3 regions of the Halobacillus sp. A1-3 genome follow, and region 1 is predicted to be linked to each of the others. Evidence: predicted binding sites of a transcription regulator. Region 1 holds the regulator's gene; each other region holds the start of a gene.
The links. Region 1 encodes LexA, which represses DNA repair genes until DNA is damaged. Its sites were predicted from a motif close to CGAACATATGTTCG; they were not measured.
Positions count from the first base shown of each region.

Region 2: the regulator LexA is predicted to act here: its motif matches at 1,552-1,565, upstream of ruvA (Holliday junction branch migration protein RuvA).
Region 3: the regulator LexA is predicted to act here: its motif matches at 3,132-3,145, upstream of ACRYKC_RS15830 (YolD-like family protein).

Region 1 is NZ_JBPCEO010000004.1:177,424-182,672, reverse strand. It holds gene tkt (transketolase) at 1-1,217, opposite strand, end outside; gene ACRYKC_RS08730 (DUF896 domain-containing protein) at 1,394-1,627, opposite strand; gene ACRYKC_RS08725 (YneB family resolvase-like protein) at 1,689-2,372, opposite strand; gene lexA (transcriptional repressor LexA) at 2,697-3,320, shown strand; gene ACRYKC_RS08715 (cold-shock protein) at 3,426-3,623, opposite strand; gene ACRYKC_RS08710 (hypothetical protein) at 3,885-4,106, opposite strand; gene glnA (type I glutamate--ammonia ligase) at 4,248-5,249, opposite strand, start outside.
Region 2 is NZ_JBPCEO010000007.1:13,805-19,053, reverse strand. It holds gene ruvB (Holliday junction branch migration DNA helicase RuvB) at 1-862, opposite strand, end outside; gene ruvA (Holliday junction branch migration protein RuvA) at 881-1,498, opposite strand; gene ACRYKC_RS12930 (BofC C-terminal domain-containing protein) at 1,628-2,191, opposite strand; gene ACRYKC_RS12925 (YebC/PmpR family DNA-binding transcriptional regulator) at 2,353-3,105, opposite strand; gene ACRYKC_RS12920 (YhcN/YlaJ family sporulation lipoprotein) at 3,237-3,809, opposite strand; gene nadE (NAD(+) synthase) at 3,879-4,616, opposite strand; gene ACRYKC_RS12910 (phosphotransferase) at 4,652-5,249, opposite strand, start outside.
Region 3 is NZ_JBPCEO010000009.1:40,842-46,090, reverse strand. It holds gene speE (polyamine aminopropyltransferase) at 1-363, opposite strand, end outside; gene ACRYKC_RS15835 (transglycosylase domain-containing protein) at 483-2,543, shown strand; gene ACRYKC_RS15830 (YolD-like family protein) at 2,770-3,111, opposite strand; gene ACRYKC_RS15825 (YwhD family protein) at 3,257-3,799, opposite strand; gene ACRYKC_RS15820 (ABC transporter permease subunit) at 4,146-5,249, opposite strand, start outside.

The sequences.
Region 1 (5,249 bases):
ATGTTACGTCCTGCGTAGTTCTCACGAGAGAAGTCTTCTTCTTCTTTGACAGCTGTCTTGTTGGAACCAGCAAGGTCAGCACTTCCTCCAAAGAAATTCGGGATTTCTTTAGAAAGCGCATTGATAACTTCTCCAGAAGCTGCACGGGTAGCTGGGCTGTCTTCACCAGTTGTAAAGGTAGGAAGCTGTTTTTCCCATCCTTCTGGAAGCTCATTGTTGATCGCTGTTTCAAATTCAGAAGCAAGTTCAGGATAAGCTTCTTTATACTGCTTCAGCATGTCATTCCAAGCTTGCTCTTGCTGTTCTCCATTTTGCTGAACTTTTTCTTTAAAATCAGCGTAAACTTCCTCAGGAACGTGGAATGGTTCATGCTCCCACTTATAGTATTCTTTCGTCTTCGTAACTTCGTCTTCACCTAATGGTGCCCCGTGAGAAGCAGATTTACCAGATTTAGTAGGCGCACCGTAACCGATAACGGTTTTCACTTCAATCATTGTCGGTTGATCTGTATTTTGCTTTGCTTTTTCAATCGCATTAGTAATTTCATTGGTATCGGTTCCATCTTCTACACGAATCACTTGCCAGCCGTAAGCCTCATAGCGTTTCTCAACACTCTCACTGAAGGAACGGTCAAGGTCTCCATCCAGGGAGATATCGTTAGAATCGTAAAGGACGATTAATTTTCCTAGTCCTAAGTGACCTGCAAGGGAAGCTGATTCTTGAGAGACACCTTCCATTAAGTCACCGTCACCGCAAATAGCATACGTGTAATGGTCAACTAGATTGTAATCGTCACGGTTGTATTTTGCACCAAGGTGAGCCTCTGCCATAGCCATACCTGTAGCCATAGCCAACCCTTGTCCAAGTGGGCCTGTAGTCGCCTCTACCCCATCAGTGTGGCCATATTCAGGGTGTCCTGGCGTATTTGAACCCCATTGGCGGAAGGATTTTAGATCATCGATTGTCACGTTGTATCCAGACAGGTGTAAAAGGCTGTATAGAAGCATTGAACCGTGTCCAGCTGACAGAACAAAACGATCACGGTTGAACCACTCGGAATTATTTGGGTTGTGGTTCATGAATTTCGTCCAAAGTGTGTAAGCCATTGGGGCTGCCCCCATCGGCATACCCGGGTGTCCAGAACTCGCTTTTTCTACTGCATCAATAGCTAAAGTACGAATTGTATTAATAGAAGTTTGTTCAAGGCTGTTTGCCATAATCTTCATTCCCCTTTCTCAGGTATATGTACCATGTATTATCCTATAATGAAAATTGATTTGAAACAAGCAATCGCACAACTTTTTCAATAATTCCTTTTAATTCTTGCCTAATTTTCCCTTAATCGGATTTCTTAAACAAAAAATCCGCACTTTTTTAAGTACGGATCTTTTGTTTAATTTTTTTTCTCGTTCTGCTGCATTTGTTTCAGCTTGTTAGGGGTTACATCATTTCCTAAAGGATCAATGACTTTAACACCCTTCAACTGATTTTTGAATGATTTACGAGCATTCTTCAAATATTCCTGACGAAGCTTTTGCTGCTCATCTTTCTCAGCTTTCGTAAGCTCTTCTTTTTTTGATTTATTAGCTAGTTCATTTATACGATTGATTTTATCTTTCGATAGCATAGTTAATACCCCGCTTTCTTAATGTGGGTTAATGTCGTTAAGACAAGAAAAAGACAAGAGGCTATTCACCCTTGTCTACATTATCGTAACTTGATTGACTTTGTTTTTCAAGTGATACGTATTCCTGATACCTGCGGTGAACGGTGGCTTTCGATACATCGTAGCCCACTCCTCTTAGAGTTGACGCAATGTCTTTGAAAGTCAACTTGTTACGGCGTAAGCGAATGACTTCCTCAATAGGAAATTCAATCCTCTCTCTCCCCGAGGCCATGTCTTTATTTGAGAGATTCTCAGCTGGGTTGTATCCATCTTCCACAGCTTTCTTCATTCCTCTTCGGATTTTCATATTATGTATTTTCCTTTGATATTCTTCAACAATACCTACAATTTGGAGAACCATCGAATCTGACTCTGAAATTTCCAATTCACCTTCATGAGACAACGAATAAATCCGAACGTTAAGTTTATTTAATTGATGGAATAAAGCAATCTTCGTATTCCCTCTTCCAAGCCTTGTTTCGTCCTGAATGAGAAGGGCATCAGCGCTACGATTGGAAAAGTATTCAAGCAAGCGGAAAATACCTTCCCGTTCGATCTCATAGCCGCTTGCCTGTTCCTCTATACAATCTACAATTTCCATTTCATGATGCTCGGCCATACGCATCAATTCAGCTCTTTGTCTCTTCAAAGAAGATACCTGAGCTTCCTTTTCTGTACTTACTCGACAATATAGAACGACTCTCATAATGTCTGGTCTCCCTCTTCTAAAGTTACTTTAACAAGGATATTACAAACTATCCTGTCGTGACCATAGAAAAGTATAAAAACGCTAAACTCGCTACGAATAATACTAGATACGTGAGATCAAGCTTTGATAGTTTGTTAAACATTTAAAACCCTCCATTTTTTGAGAACCTACGTTCTTAAGAACTTATGTTCGCGTTTGGTTAATTTTAATTATATACGAACACAGGTTCTTGTCAACCGTTTTTTCGAACGCTTGTTTGTATTTTAAATATAGGCATGGTACAATGTGGTTACTATAATCCTATGTACGAGGTGGCAATCTATGAGCAAACTTTCGAAGCGGCAGCAAGAAATACTAGATTTTATTAAAGAACAAGTACTATTGAAAGGTTATCCTCCCTCTGTTCGGGAAATTGGTCAGTCTGTGGGTCTAGCATCCAGCTCTACAGTCCATGGACATCTATCAAGACTAGAGAAAAAAGGATACATCCGCAGGGACCCTACGAAGCCTCGCGCGATTGAAGTGATAGAATTGGAAGAAGATCATAGTATTCCTCGTAGTGAGGCTGCCTATGCTCCGGTTATTGGTAAGGTTACGGCAGGTACGCCGATTACGGCTGTTGAAAACATAGAGGAGTATGTTCCTCTGCCGGATACGCTGGCTGGATCCGATGACAATACTTTTGTCTTGATCGTTCAAGGAGAAAGTATGATTGAGGCCGGTATTCTTGATGGTGATATGGTGGTTGTGAGACAGCAGCAGACAGCCCAGAATGGTGATATTGTCGTTGCTATGACAGAGGATGAAGAAGCTACTGTAAAGCGGTTCTTTAAAGAAAAAAATCACATTCGTCTACAGCCTGAAAATGCCACCATGGATCCGATTATTCTTAATGATGTTTCTATTCTTGGCAAAGTGGTTGGTTTATACCGTACTGTACATTAAAAATGAGACGAGCCGCTGCTCGTCTCGTTTTATTAATATGGGCTTTATTATACCAAACAAAAAAAGAGACTCTCCTAAGAGAGTCTCTTTTTTACACTTAACGTCTTATTTTTGAACGTTAGCTGCTTGTGGTCCACGGTTACCTTCAACGATTTCAAAAGTAACAGTTTCGTTTTCTTCTAAAGTTTTAAATCCTTCGCCTTGAATAGCAGAGAAGTGTACGAATACATCGTCTTGACCTTCTACTTCGATAAATCCAAATCCTTTTTCTGCATTAAACCATTTAACATTACCTTGTAACATGTTGTTACCTCCTGCGTGGAACTTTTTCCACATTGTATTACTATTATTGCTCTGCATATTCATTCAAGACGAAAGTGACTTAAAAGTTACTTTTGCTTTCATTCGTAAACGAACAAGAATAATTAACTCTAACTATATCACATACACCAGAAGAGTCAATAGTTGGAAAGCAATCAGGCAAAAATAATTTATTTATTTGCGTTTAAGTGATAAGTTAAAGACTTGGCTCACCCTAATACTTGAATAAAGTGAACGAATAAGTCATGCTCCTACGCCTCTGGTATTGGTTATCGGAAAAGCAGAGAGAATATTTTCTGTGTGGAACGCTCGCACCTCCTTCCGATTGAAGCAATAGGCAAGAATGTAAATCTCACGAATAGCAATGACTCGGATCATCCATTGAGTAAGCTTCCCCTGGCTGGATAGATAAATAATATCAATTTTTTCATTTTCTTCTTTCGAACGGACCATTAAATTACCCATTGGTATCACCCCTCCCATAAAACGAACACTTGTTCTTATATTTATTATATGGAGTGGATGTCTTTTTGTACACTAGAAATATGTAGTAATTTTCGCAAATGAAAAACCCTCGATCCTTAAAATCGAGGGTTTTCCTATCCATTAATACGTTTGTAAGTATTGTTCGCGTTCCCAAGGATGGACTTGCGTACGGAACATATCCCATTCAATTTCTTTCGCTTCAATAAAATGCTCGAATAGGTGCTCACCGAGGGCTTCAACCATAATCGGATCCTTCTGCAATTCTACAAGGGCATCGTAAAGTGTTGCTGGAAGGTCTTTAACACCGTGAGCTTCACGCTCTTTTTTATCCATCACATAGATGTTGCGGTCAACAGGAGCAGGGGCATCGAGTTTATTTTCCACACCATCAAGTCCTGCAGCTAATAGCACAGCCATCGCCATATATGGGTTCGCTGCCGGGTCAACACTTCGCACCTCAATACGCGTGCTCAGACCACGAGAAGTCGGTACACGTACAAGTGGACTACGGTTTTGGCCGGACCAAGCAACATAACAAGGGGCTTCATACCCGGGAACGAGACGCTTAAATGAGTTCACTGTAGGGTTCGTTACTGCTGTGAAGTTCGTCGCATGTTTAATAATTCCAGCTGTGAACTGATACGCTACATCTGAAAGCTGTTCCTTGCCACTTTCATCGAAGAAAGCATTTCCGCCTTCATTGAATAATGACATGTTTGCGTGCATTCCGGATCCATTCACACCAAATAGAGGCTTAGGCATAAAGGTTGCATGCAATCCATGCTGACGTGCGATTGTCTTAACAACTAATTTAAATGTTTGAATATCATCACAGTGCTTCACAGCATCGGAGTATTTAAAGTCAATCTCATGCTGTCCTGGAGCTACTTCGTGGTGAGAAGCTTCAATTTCAAAACCCATTTCTTCTAGTTCAAGAACGATATCACGGCGACAATTTTCACCTAGATCTGTAGGAGCAAGGTCGAAGTACCCGCCTTTATCATTCAATTCCATTGTAGGGTCGCCTGCTTCATCTAGCTTAAACAAGAAAAATTCTGGTTCTGTTCCGATGTTAAAGGCGGAAAATCCAAGTTTCTCCATTTTTTTGATGTTGCGCTTCAG
Region 2 (5,249 bases), on a different contig from region 1:
TCGTAGCGGATATTGTATCAAGTCCCACCGGTCCGCCTCTAAACCCATCCATGATCCCTTTTAAAAGTTTATGATCGATAAAATCTAAGCCTTCCGCATCCACCTGAAGCATTTCTAAGGCTTCCTGAGCGGTTTCTTTTGATATGACCTTTTCTCCTTTAACCTGCGCAATATCTCGGACCCTTTTGAACAGGCGGTTTGCGATCCTTGGTGTTCCCCTTGATCTTCTCGCTATTTCTACTGCAGCATTTGCATTAATTTCTTCATTAAAAATCTCAGCTGTTCGCTCAACAATTGAACACAAAGCTTTTGTATCATAATAGTCGAGGCGACAGTGAACACCGAAACGATCTCTCAGCGGAGCGGATAAAAGTCCTGCCCTCGTCGTTGCTCCTACAAGTGTAAATGGAGGAAGATCCAGGCGTACTGACCGTGCACTAGGGCCTGTACCTACAACGATATCCAAACAAAAGTCTTCCATCGCTGGATAGAGAACTTCTTCCACCGATCTCGGCAAACGGTGTATCTCATCTATGAATAATACATCCCCTGGTTCCAGCGAGGATAAAATCGCAGCGAGATCCCCCGCCCTTTCGATCGCCGGCCCCGCTGTTGTACGGAACTGGACACCCATCTCATTTGCAATGATGGAAGCCAACGTTGTTTTACCCAGCCCGGGCGGTCCATATAACAGGGCATGATCAAGCGGCTCTTCCCGCATCTTTGCAGCTTCGATGAAAATACTCAGGTTCTTTTTTGTTAAATCCTGACCAATGTATTGCTTGAGTGTTTCTGGTCGTAAACTTAACTCGATCTCTTGATCTGTTTCTTGCATTTCCCCAGAGATCATCCGATCCTCCATGTATTATCTTCCTTTCCCTCATGATTTCATTAATAACTGAAGACCTTGTCTCACATAATCGTCTACGGTACCTCGTTTCGCTTTTTGCAATTCAGTACGTACCTGTTTGACTTCCTTGTCTGTATAGCCAAGAGCTTTAAGTGCTTCAATGGCATCATCAATGTGGGCTCTTACTTCTTTTGATGTTAAGTCTTCCTGATAGAAAATGGTACTCTCATTTTGTTCATCTGGAAGCCAGACCACTAATTTACCCTTCAGATCCAAGATCATTTGTCTTGCCGTCTTTTTCCCTACCCCTGGAAACTTGGTCAAATATTTTTCATCTTCCTGTTCAATGGCTGAGACAAATTCTGGTACACTCACTGTTCCAAGAATAGCAAGCGCTCCTTTAGGACCAATTCCAGAAACATTGAGCAGCTGAGCGAAAAGCTGCTTGTCCTCTTTTTTCTTAAACCCATATAAATTTTGTTGATCTTCTCTTATATAATGGTATGTATGAACTTTGACTTCTTTATTGATTTGTTCCTGAAAATGAAAAGGATTGGCGCATAATATTTCGTAGCCAATTCCCCCTGTTTCTATTACAACCGAATCATTATCTATGGTTGTTACTTGACCTTTTACATATGTGATCATAATATTGAAATCCTCTCTACCCTTTATTGCTTAGCACTCTTTATTGTATCACACAAGCACATGTTCGCCTATGTCAGAAATGCCAGCAATCCATACAAAACAGCCCCCTGCATAACAAGGGACTGTCTCTTATACTTCTCCTTGAGTAGAATATTGCTTGAGGACTTGTTCAAAATGATCGTAATCTTTTATTTTAATCCCGCTTTTCAACTCCGTTTTTCTTCTAGATTCAAGCGGTTTAACTGGAATCGGTTTGAACGCTTCAATCACTTTACCATCCTCAGGATCTCCTTGAAAGACCGCAAGCTCTCCATCCTCAGTCAAACCGAAGTATCCTTGTTGTTTAGTCAAGGGAGAGATATCTTTCACTTCTCGTTTAAAGACGACTTGATCCAATTGCTGATTTTCAACTGTCCATCCTTCATATTGAGCCCAAAAATCCACCATAGACCAGATGGTTTCTTCTTTCTTTGTGGTTTCTATTACCCCGTCCATATAGTGTTCTTTTAAAATAACAGTTAGTTTCAATGGTTCAGGCTTTACGAGTGTTGAGACTGTATCTTGATTCTTTACCTCTACGGCTCGCTGGTAAGAGAGATCGCTGGCTGTAAGCGGTCGTTCCTCTTCGAAATGAATTGCCTGCCAACCTGCAAAGATTACGACTATCCCTATGATGAACAGCCATCGTATCATAATAGACTCCCCCTAATTAAGTAAATTCTGTTCCTATTGTGTCCAGAAACAGAACATATTATGAGTATTAGGGGAGTATTTCTGTCAGTCATTGACAACTTAATAAAAGACTGAAAAAAAATAACCCACGAGCTCTGTATATAGAACTCATGGAACACTTTTTATGAAAGCCTATCTAGTACTTCTTCGTCGGCATCAAGATTATGATAAACTTCCTGAACATCATCGTTATCCTCAAGCATGTCAATTAGCTTAAGCATCTTCTCAACGCCTTCTTCTTCAAGAAACGTATAAGTTTCAGGAATCATTGTAACTTCAGCCGTCTTGAATGCATAGCCGCTTTCTTCAAGATCAGCTTTAACATCTGAAAAAGCTTCAGTCTCAGTATAGATTTCAAACTGTTCGTCTGTGGTTTCCATTTCTTCCGCGCCTGCTTCAATGGCTTCAAGCATGAGTGACTCTTCATCTATATCCGCGGAATTACGGTCAATGACAAGGTACCCTTGGCGGTTGAACATGAAAGATACACAACCATTCTCACCCAGGTTCCCATCGTTTTTATTAAAAGCATGTCGAACATCAGCAGCTGTACGATTTTTGTTATCAGTTAAGACTTTCACCATTACAGCAACACCACCGGGACCATAACCTTCATACGTGTATTCCTCGTAGTTAACGCCTTCCAAATCTCCTGTCGCTTTCTTTATAGCACGGTCGACATTGTCATTAGGCATATTATTGGATCTTGCTTTATCAATAGCTAATCTAAGTGTTGGGTTCGTATCAGGATCCCCTCCACCTTCTTTGGCCGCCATGAATATTTCCCGTGCCAGCTTCATAAAAAGCTTTCCACGTTTTGCATCCTGCGCCCCTTTTCGGTGCTTAATATTACTCCATTTTGAATGACCAGCCATGGACATTCTCCTCTCCAAAGCAAATCTTTTCCTATATCAATATACCATAATTTCAACCATTCATAAAAGCCTAAGGCTACACATAAAAAAGCGCACGGAAGGTATTCCGTAGCGCTTTTATTCGTTTATCATCATCTATTTTGGTTAAAAAAGTCTTTGATCCTTTTTTTCAGATCATCAGGTGCTTGCGAGGCTTTTAAACGGGCATTAACATCTTTCATATGATCCCAATTATTATTATTGGTGTAAATAGATATAGGTTTGTCTGTAATTTCCTTAACTTTTGCCTGCACCTTTTCAGGAACAGACTGATCGCGCCGGTCGTACGGATTTACCATTATTGCTACGTAAACATGATCATCTGTTGAATAAGCTTGTGTCAACGTGACCTCTTCCAGCTCATTCACTTTTTCCATAATTGCCATCGCTTCTTCATCGTTAAATACGTTATCATGAGAACGGTTCGTTTGCCCGTACTTAGAATTACGAAATTCATCTTCTGCAGTGCGCTTAAAGTAACTGTCTTTACCGGTAGGGATATTTCCTCTGCGTTCTATGGCTTTATCTGAGGAATATTCTAAAGGCTCGTAAAACGATTCTTCCTCTGATTCCTTTTGATCTTTATTCTGGTCAGCTGCTTCTTGTTCACTATTACAAGCCACTAAAGGCCCCATAAGGACCATAATCAGCAAAATTCGCCACATAAAAAACATTCTCCTTTTACCATTACTATGGTTCAAGGAGAATGTTTTAGTCTGTTAATTTTCGCCAGTTTATTGTGGTGGAGAAGGTGGGAGCTTTCGCTTGTGAGCAGATCTTTTATGCAATGCTTTAATGATTTTTTTATCTTCTTCAGGGATTTCTTCCCCTTTCAAATATTTATCAATCATCGCGTAGCTTGTGCCCATTTCATTTTCATCTGTCTGTCCTTCCCAAAGCCCAGCACTTGGCTGTTTATGGACGACTTCATCAGGTACTCCTAAATACTCAGCCATTTCACGTACTTCGCCTTTAGTTAAATGAACGAGAGGGACAAGATCAACGCCTCCATCACCAAATTTCGTAAAGTAGCCTGTGTACCATTCGGCAGCGTTGTCTGTACCAACAACTAAGTATTTATGGTTGGTTGCGACGGTGTACAATGTACTCATTCTTAAACGTGCACGTAAATTAGCATCTGCCAGTTTCGCTTGTTCCGGATTGTAGATGTCTTGATTCTTTAATTGCTGTTGTATCGTTCCGAACATAACTTCATGTGTCTCTGTCAAGTCAACCGTAATCGACTCAATACCACAAGCTTCTATAACTTTCTGAGCATGTTCCTGATCACTGGAATGGCTTTTACAAGGCATAATAACCCCTAAAGAACGATCAGGGCATGCTCGCTTTATCAAGTTCGCAACAACAGCTGAATCAATGCCGCCGCTTACCCCTACAAGCAGCCCGTCAACATTCGCTTGTTCTACTTGGTTTTGTAACCATGATACGATTTTCTCGACTTTTTGCTCCACCGGATTGTTCATCCTTTCACACATATGATATCTAACTATAGCATATTTTCTGTGTAACGGACAAACATCTTCCGGCTTTCCCAAGATTTCTCCAGCTTCTTAATATGTCGCATATATGAAGCTTCACCCCTGACGCATCTCCGATATCCGTACAGCCACTCTCTAAGAAGGTCAGCAGGTACGAGTACGCCTTTTAGCCAGAGATCCTGATCTTTGACATGTTGAAAGTAGTGTAATACAGAAGCCTTTCGCCCTTCAATATATGGAAGAAACCTTTGGGCGAGCTGAATCTCATCATACACTCTCGGACCCGTATGCAATAGGTCGAAATCAATCAACTTAATGTTTGTCTTGCGATGAATGATAAAGTTATGGTGAGCCAAATCTCCATGAAGCCATTCATGGTTCTCCCACGCCTTCTCTTCCACTTCACCCCATGGGTGATTTGCGAACCTTTCTAAGTGTCTTAACATACTCTCGCGAATTTCATCGTAAACGACATTTTTTCGATAATCGAAAAAGACATCTCGAGTACCCTCAAATTGCTCTAGACGTCTTTCCCATTTTATATATAACGGATCTTTTGGTATGGCTAGAACAGCAATGCCTTTCGTAGTGCGGTGGAACTGCTGT
Region 3 (5,249 bases), on a different contig from region 1:
ACTCGGCAAATAGTGCTTGGAATATTCAATGACCTTACCATCGATTTCTACAAGCGTCGCTTTTTCTACACTTGGGTGCTTCAATACTTCGCGAATGACGCCCCCATCCCCGCCTCCAACGACAAGAACTTGTTTAGGGCTTGGGTGTGTAAACAAAGGTACGTGAGCAACCATTTCATGATAGACAAATTCATCCTTCTCTGTCGTCATGACCATGTCATCAAGGACGAGCATGTTGCCCCATTCTTCTGTTTCCAGCATCTCCAAGTCTTGAAAATCTGTTTTCTCTTTATGCAAAGAGCGATTTATTTTCGCTGTAATCCCGAAATTTTCCGTTTGTTTTTCTGTAAACCATGTACCCATATTTTGTATCTCCTTTTTACATTGCGTTTGGAAAAAGTAACAAGACGTTTATTTTACTACGTATTCTCACATAATAATAGCAGTCTTTATTCTTTCTTAACAGTTGGGAGTATAAGAGAATGATATTATTTATTCGATTCACATACAAATGGCTGAAGCGTTCTATTAAGATTGCGTTTATTGGAACAGTCATCGCACTTATTGGCGCCTTAGGATTGTTGATTTTTGCGATTACTCAAGGTCCGCCATCGCTTATGACGGAGCAAAATACGCTCTATTATAGTTCAAAAGGTGAAGTCATTGGTGAAGATCACGGTGCTCAAGAGAGGTACTGGATTAACATTGAGGATATGCCGGAAACCATCAAAGAAGCAACGATCGCGATTGAGGATCGTCGTTTTTATAACCATTTCGGCTTCGACTTAAAGCGAATCGCTGGTGCAGCGCTTACCGACCTTAAACAAATGCGGATGGCCGAAGGGGCTAGTACAATTACGCAGCAATATGCCCGGAATCTGTATTTGTCCCATGATAAGACATGGAAACGAAAAATCCAGGAAGCTTTATACGCGCTTCGATTAGAAATCTTTTACAACAAAGAAGAAATTCTCGAAGGCTATTTGAACACAATCTATTATGGTCACGGGGCTTATGGAATTGAGTCAGCAAGCCGCTATTATTTTAATAAGCATGCAGAAGAACTGACACTGACAGAAGCTGCGATGTTGGCTGGCATTCCTAAGGGTCCTAGTTACTATTCACCTTTGGCGAATGAAGAAAACGCCGAATCCAGACAAAAGCAGATATTAGCGGAAATGGAGCGGAACGGATTTATCACTTCGGCAGAAAAAACAGAAGCGGTAGAAGCGAGTCTCGTTTATTCCGATCATAAGGAAACGTCTGAAAAAGAAGTTGCCCCATATTTTCAAGATCAAGTCGTCGCAGAAGCAGCGAATTTATTGGATATCGAATCGGAGCAAGTGATGACAGGCGGCTACCATATTCACACAACCCTGAATGAAGACCACCAGGAGATTTTAGAAGAACAAGTGGCGTCGCAAATGCCAAAAGAAGAAGATGTCCAGTTGGCAGCAGCTGTGATGAACAGCCACAACGGGTCGATCACAGCTCTTGTGGGTGGGCGTGATTATAAGGAGAGTCCTTATAACAGAGCCACCCAAGCAAAAAGACAAGTAGGTTCCACCATTAAACCTTTTCTTTACTACGCTGCATTAAAAGAAGGATACTCTCCGGTCACTATGATTGAGAGTAAACCCACTGACTTTGAAGTAGGAGAAAACGGAAAAGTGTACTCCCCTACGAACTTTAACGATCAATATGCAGACAAGCCAATTACCATGGCTCAAGCACTAGCCGTTTCAGATAATATTTATGCCGTATCTACACACGTCGATATAGGTACTGAAAAATTGGTCCGCACATTGAAGACATTTGGCATTCACAATAACGCGAAACCCGTCCCTTCCCTGGCTCTGGGTGCTACATCCATTTCCCTTTATGATATGGTAAGCGCATACGGGAAGATGTTGAAAGGCTCGGAATCTTTAGAAAGCCATACGATTGAGAAAATTACCGACAGACATGGAAATGTCCTTTATGAATACCAGCCCACTTATAATGAGGAAGACAAGATCGACCCGGACAGGGCTTTCACGATCACCCACATGATGACGGGGATGTTTGATTCTTCACTTGATGGGGACTATGCCTCCGTGACAGGGTCGCCAATCAAAGGCAAGCTCACTCGGATGTATGGCGGAAAATCGGGGACGACCGATTATGATAGCTGGATGATCGGCTTCAGCCCTCAATTCGTATCCGCCGTATGGATCGGTCACGATGAAGGCGGAAGGAAGCTTGAAACTTTCAATGAGAAAAGGTACGCAAAATCCATTTGGGCTGGGACGATGGAATCTATACACGAAACGTTGCCGACAGCGGCCTTCATCCCGACGCCGAACGTTAAAGGCGTATATATCGATCCGGAAACAGGCAATCGTTCTGGTCCGAATTGTCCTAAAGAGCGGCTCGTCTATATGGATAAAAAAGATATTCCTAAAGAAGTTTGCGGAGGCAATGAAGATAAAGATAAAGAAGAAATTGAAAATGAATTCCGAAATGACCCATGGTTTAAAGACGTCGTCGACTGGTTCTTTTAGAATAGTGGCTAGGGAACAGAGCTCTCTACTTAACAAGACAGCTCCACTTTATAACTAAAAAAAGACAAAGAAAACGACCGGTTCCTGCCGGTCGCTTTCTTTGTCCTAGTAATACATGTAAACCCATGTGTTACTTAATATATTATTCCCGTCGCTCGTTCGTCAAGATTACATCCATGTTTTAGCAACATTTTTCTTGAACATTTTGTGAACAAATTTCAAAAGGCTATACAATCGAGAGATCTGCAATGTCGTCTAAGGCTATGTGGACTGTCTCTTTCGTCTTCCAATTCACGCCGGTTACTTTGCGATCGAGCTTATTGATGAATTTCATCTTCAGCAGAATGTTGTCGTAATCAAACCCATTATAAACTCGCACCTTCACCGTCAAATCATCATTTAACGCCCGCTGCATCAGAAAGTCGATTTCGACTGCTTTTTGCTCATCGATGATTCCTTTTTCTACCCGTTCATCCTCCTTCCATAGCTTTTTGACCATTTCTACATGTTCAGGCAACATCAACGAGGTCCATTTGATCGTTCCCCGATCCCTATTGCGACTATCCATAGTAGCTCCACCTTCCAACGCGAACATTTGTTCTTATTTTACCATAAAAGGGCTCAGAGTAAACTGGAATTTTCCGGTGAATATCTTCCAATTCCATGAATCACCCATAAAAAAGCACTCCCTGTAAGGAAGTGCCTGTAGAAAACTATTCAACACCTAGCGCATCTTTTAATTCTTGGTTTGTATTCTTCCAAAGATCTGGTTTGAAATCACGCAAGTACTCTCCCAGGATCTTTTTCGATTTTTCATCCATATGATCGACAACGAAGCGGCCCTTCAAAGATTTATCCATATGATTGACATGTTCAGGCATCAGTTTGTATCCGCGTTTAATTGAACGGTCTACACGGATTTCGCTGCCGGCAACACCGTAGTAGGAAGGCTTTCCTTCTTGATAATCGACCGTTACCCATGCAATCCAATAAAGCAAACCATTAGCTACTTCTTCTCGATTAGGGATGAATTTAATCCTTTTCTCCACTTTACTGCGTGCATGAAGAGCTCCCATATCTACAAACGCTTCACCTTCATTCGGATCGACGATAACAGGCGTCATATTCTCGAGGCTGATCGAACCTACACCATAGCCTCCATGTCCATCGGTCGAATCATCCTTGATGATCGTAAATTGATTTTTCTTTTTATCATTTTGGTCCTGTTTATTTTTAAACTGGTCAAATTCCTTCATTGTCAGAGAATCCTCCTCTTGCCTGGCGGTTTTGTCTCATTTTAACATATTCTATCCAAGCTTTTTTAGCGATACGGCTGGTTTCCACCAATTCTTTATAAAAAGAAGGAAATCCCTCATTTATCTCGAAATATAGATAATGAAAGATCTATCTACGTACTTAAGGGGAAGTGCGGTTGCCTATTTAAATAGGATCTACAAAAAACAAAAGAATTATGACTCTACAAAATAGGCGTAAAATGCCCGGAGCTGATGTTCAGCGCCGGGCATTTTATTGATTGGGTTACTCCTCGATTTACAAAAATGTTTACCCTCCTTGCCTTCTTTCTGAATAGATGGAACACCGCTAACTCTTTTGTTTAATATGATCACTATTCATAAAGACGAAAGCTTCTTTAGATGGATTGCTTGGAGTGTACCTCTCTTTCTCTTTTTTCGTAAACAATCGCTTCCACCAATTAAACCCTTCAATAGGTACCCCTACACGCTTATGCTGAACTTCTTTGATCCCCTGAATAACTAGCTGCATAGCCAGAATCAAGATCATAAAACAGACAAGCGCAGGGATGATAAACCACCAGCGCCCTGTCATGAGTGAATCTTTCGACGAGCCGATAAGACCTGACCATTCATAAGTCGTCGATTGTGGAGGATCAGGCATCATCGGGTCGTAACTCACTTTAGTCCCTCCGAAGAATATATTAAACACACCAAGATGAATGAAAATAAGTAAGGTCTGAATAAATTGCTGTCCGAAAACAACACCCATTCTCGAACTTAAATGAGGCAGCAAATGCTTCCACAGTAAATGTAAAGAACTGCCGCCCAATACTTTAGTGCTGACTACATACTCTTCCTGCATAATCAGCTTCATCTCATTTCCAAATAGAGTAATAATCAGTGGGACCGCAAGCAGTGTTAAAATCACTCCTTGAAAAAGAACTCTTTCTGTTTCAGTTGTTGTGAAACCGCCAGGAGGCATCGTTAACACCGGAGATAAAAGTAACAAAGCGATGATCGTCATCGGCAAATAGTGCATCCCGTCCACGAATTTCTCGACACCTCTTTGTATTTTTTCAGGTAAGAAGAAAGCAAACGGAATGGCAAGCACAAATCCAATAATCATTCTTAAAAAAGCAATAGCCAAGGCAAAGAGGATGGTGTATTTAGCACCTACTATCAATTGATCAAATATACTGTATCCTAACTCATCTGTACCAAGAAAGACGTATTCAGGAGAGTGTGGCGCAGCGCTGACGAGCCGCCCTTCTTCGTTCTTGATATGAAAAAACTTATCGACAAGTGGATCTGCCGTAAGCGTGTAAATCACGCTGACAGCTAACATACCAAAAATCACTAAAAACCCAGCTGAAAATTTCACATTTTTAAAGTGGGCACCTAATTCAGAAAGAATATGCTTGCCCCACTTCCCACCGGGCTTTGCCGCAGA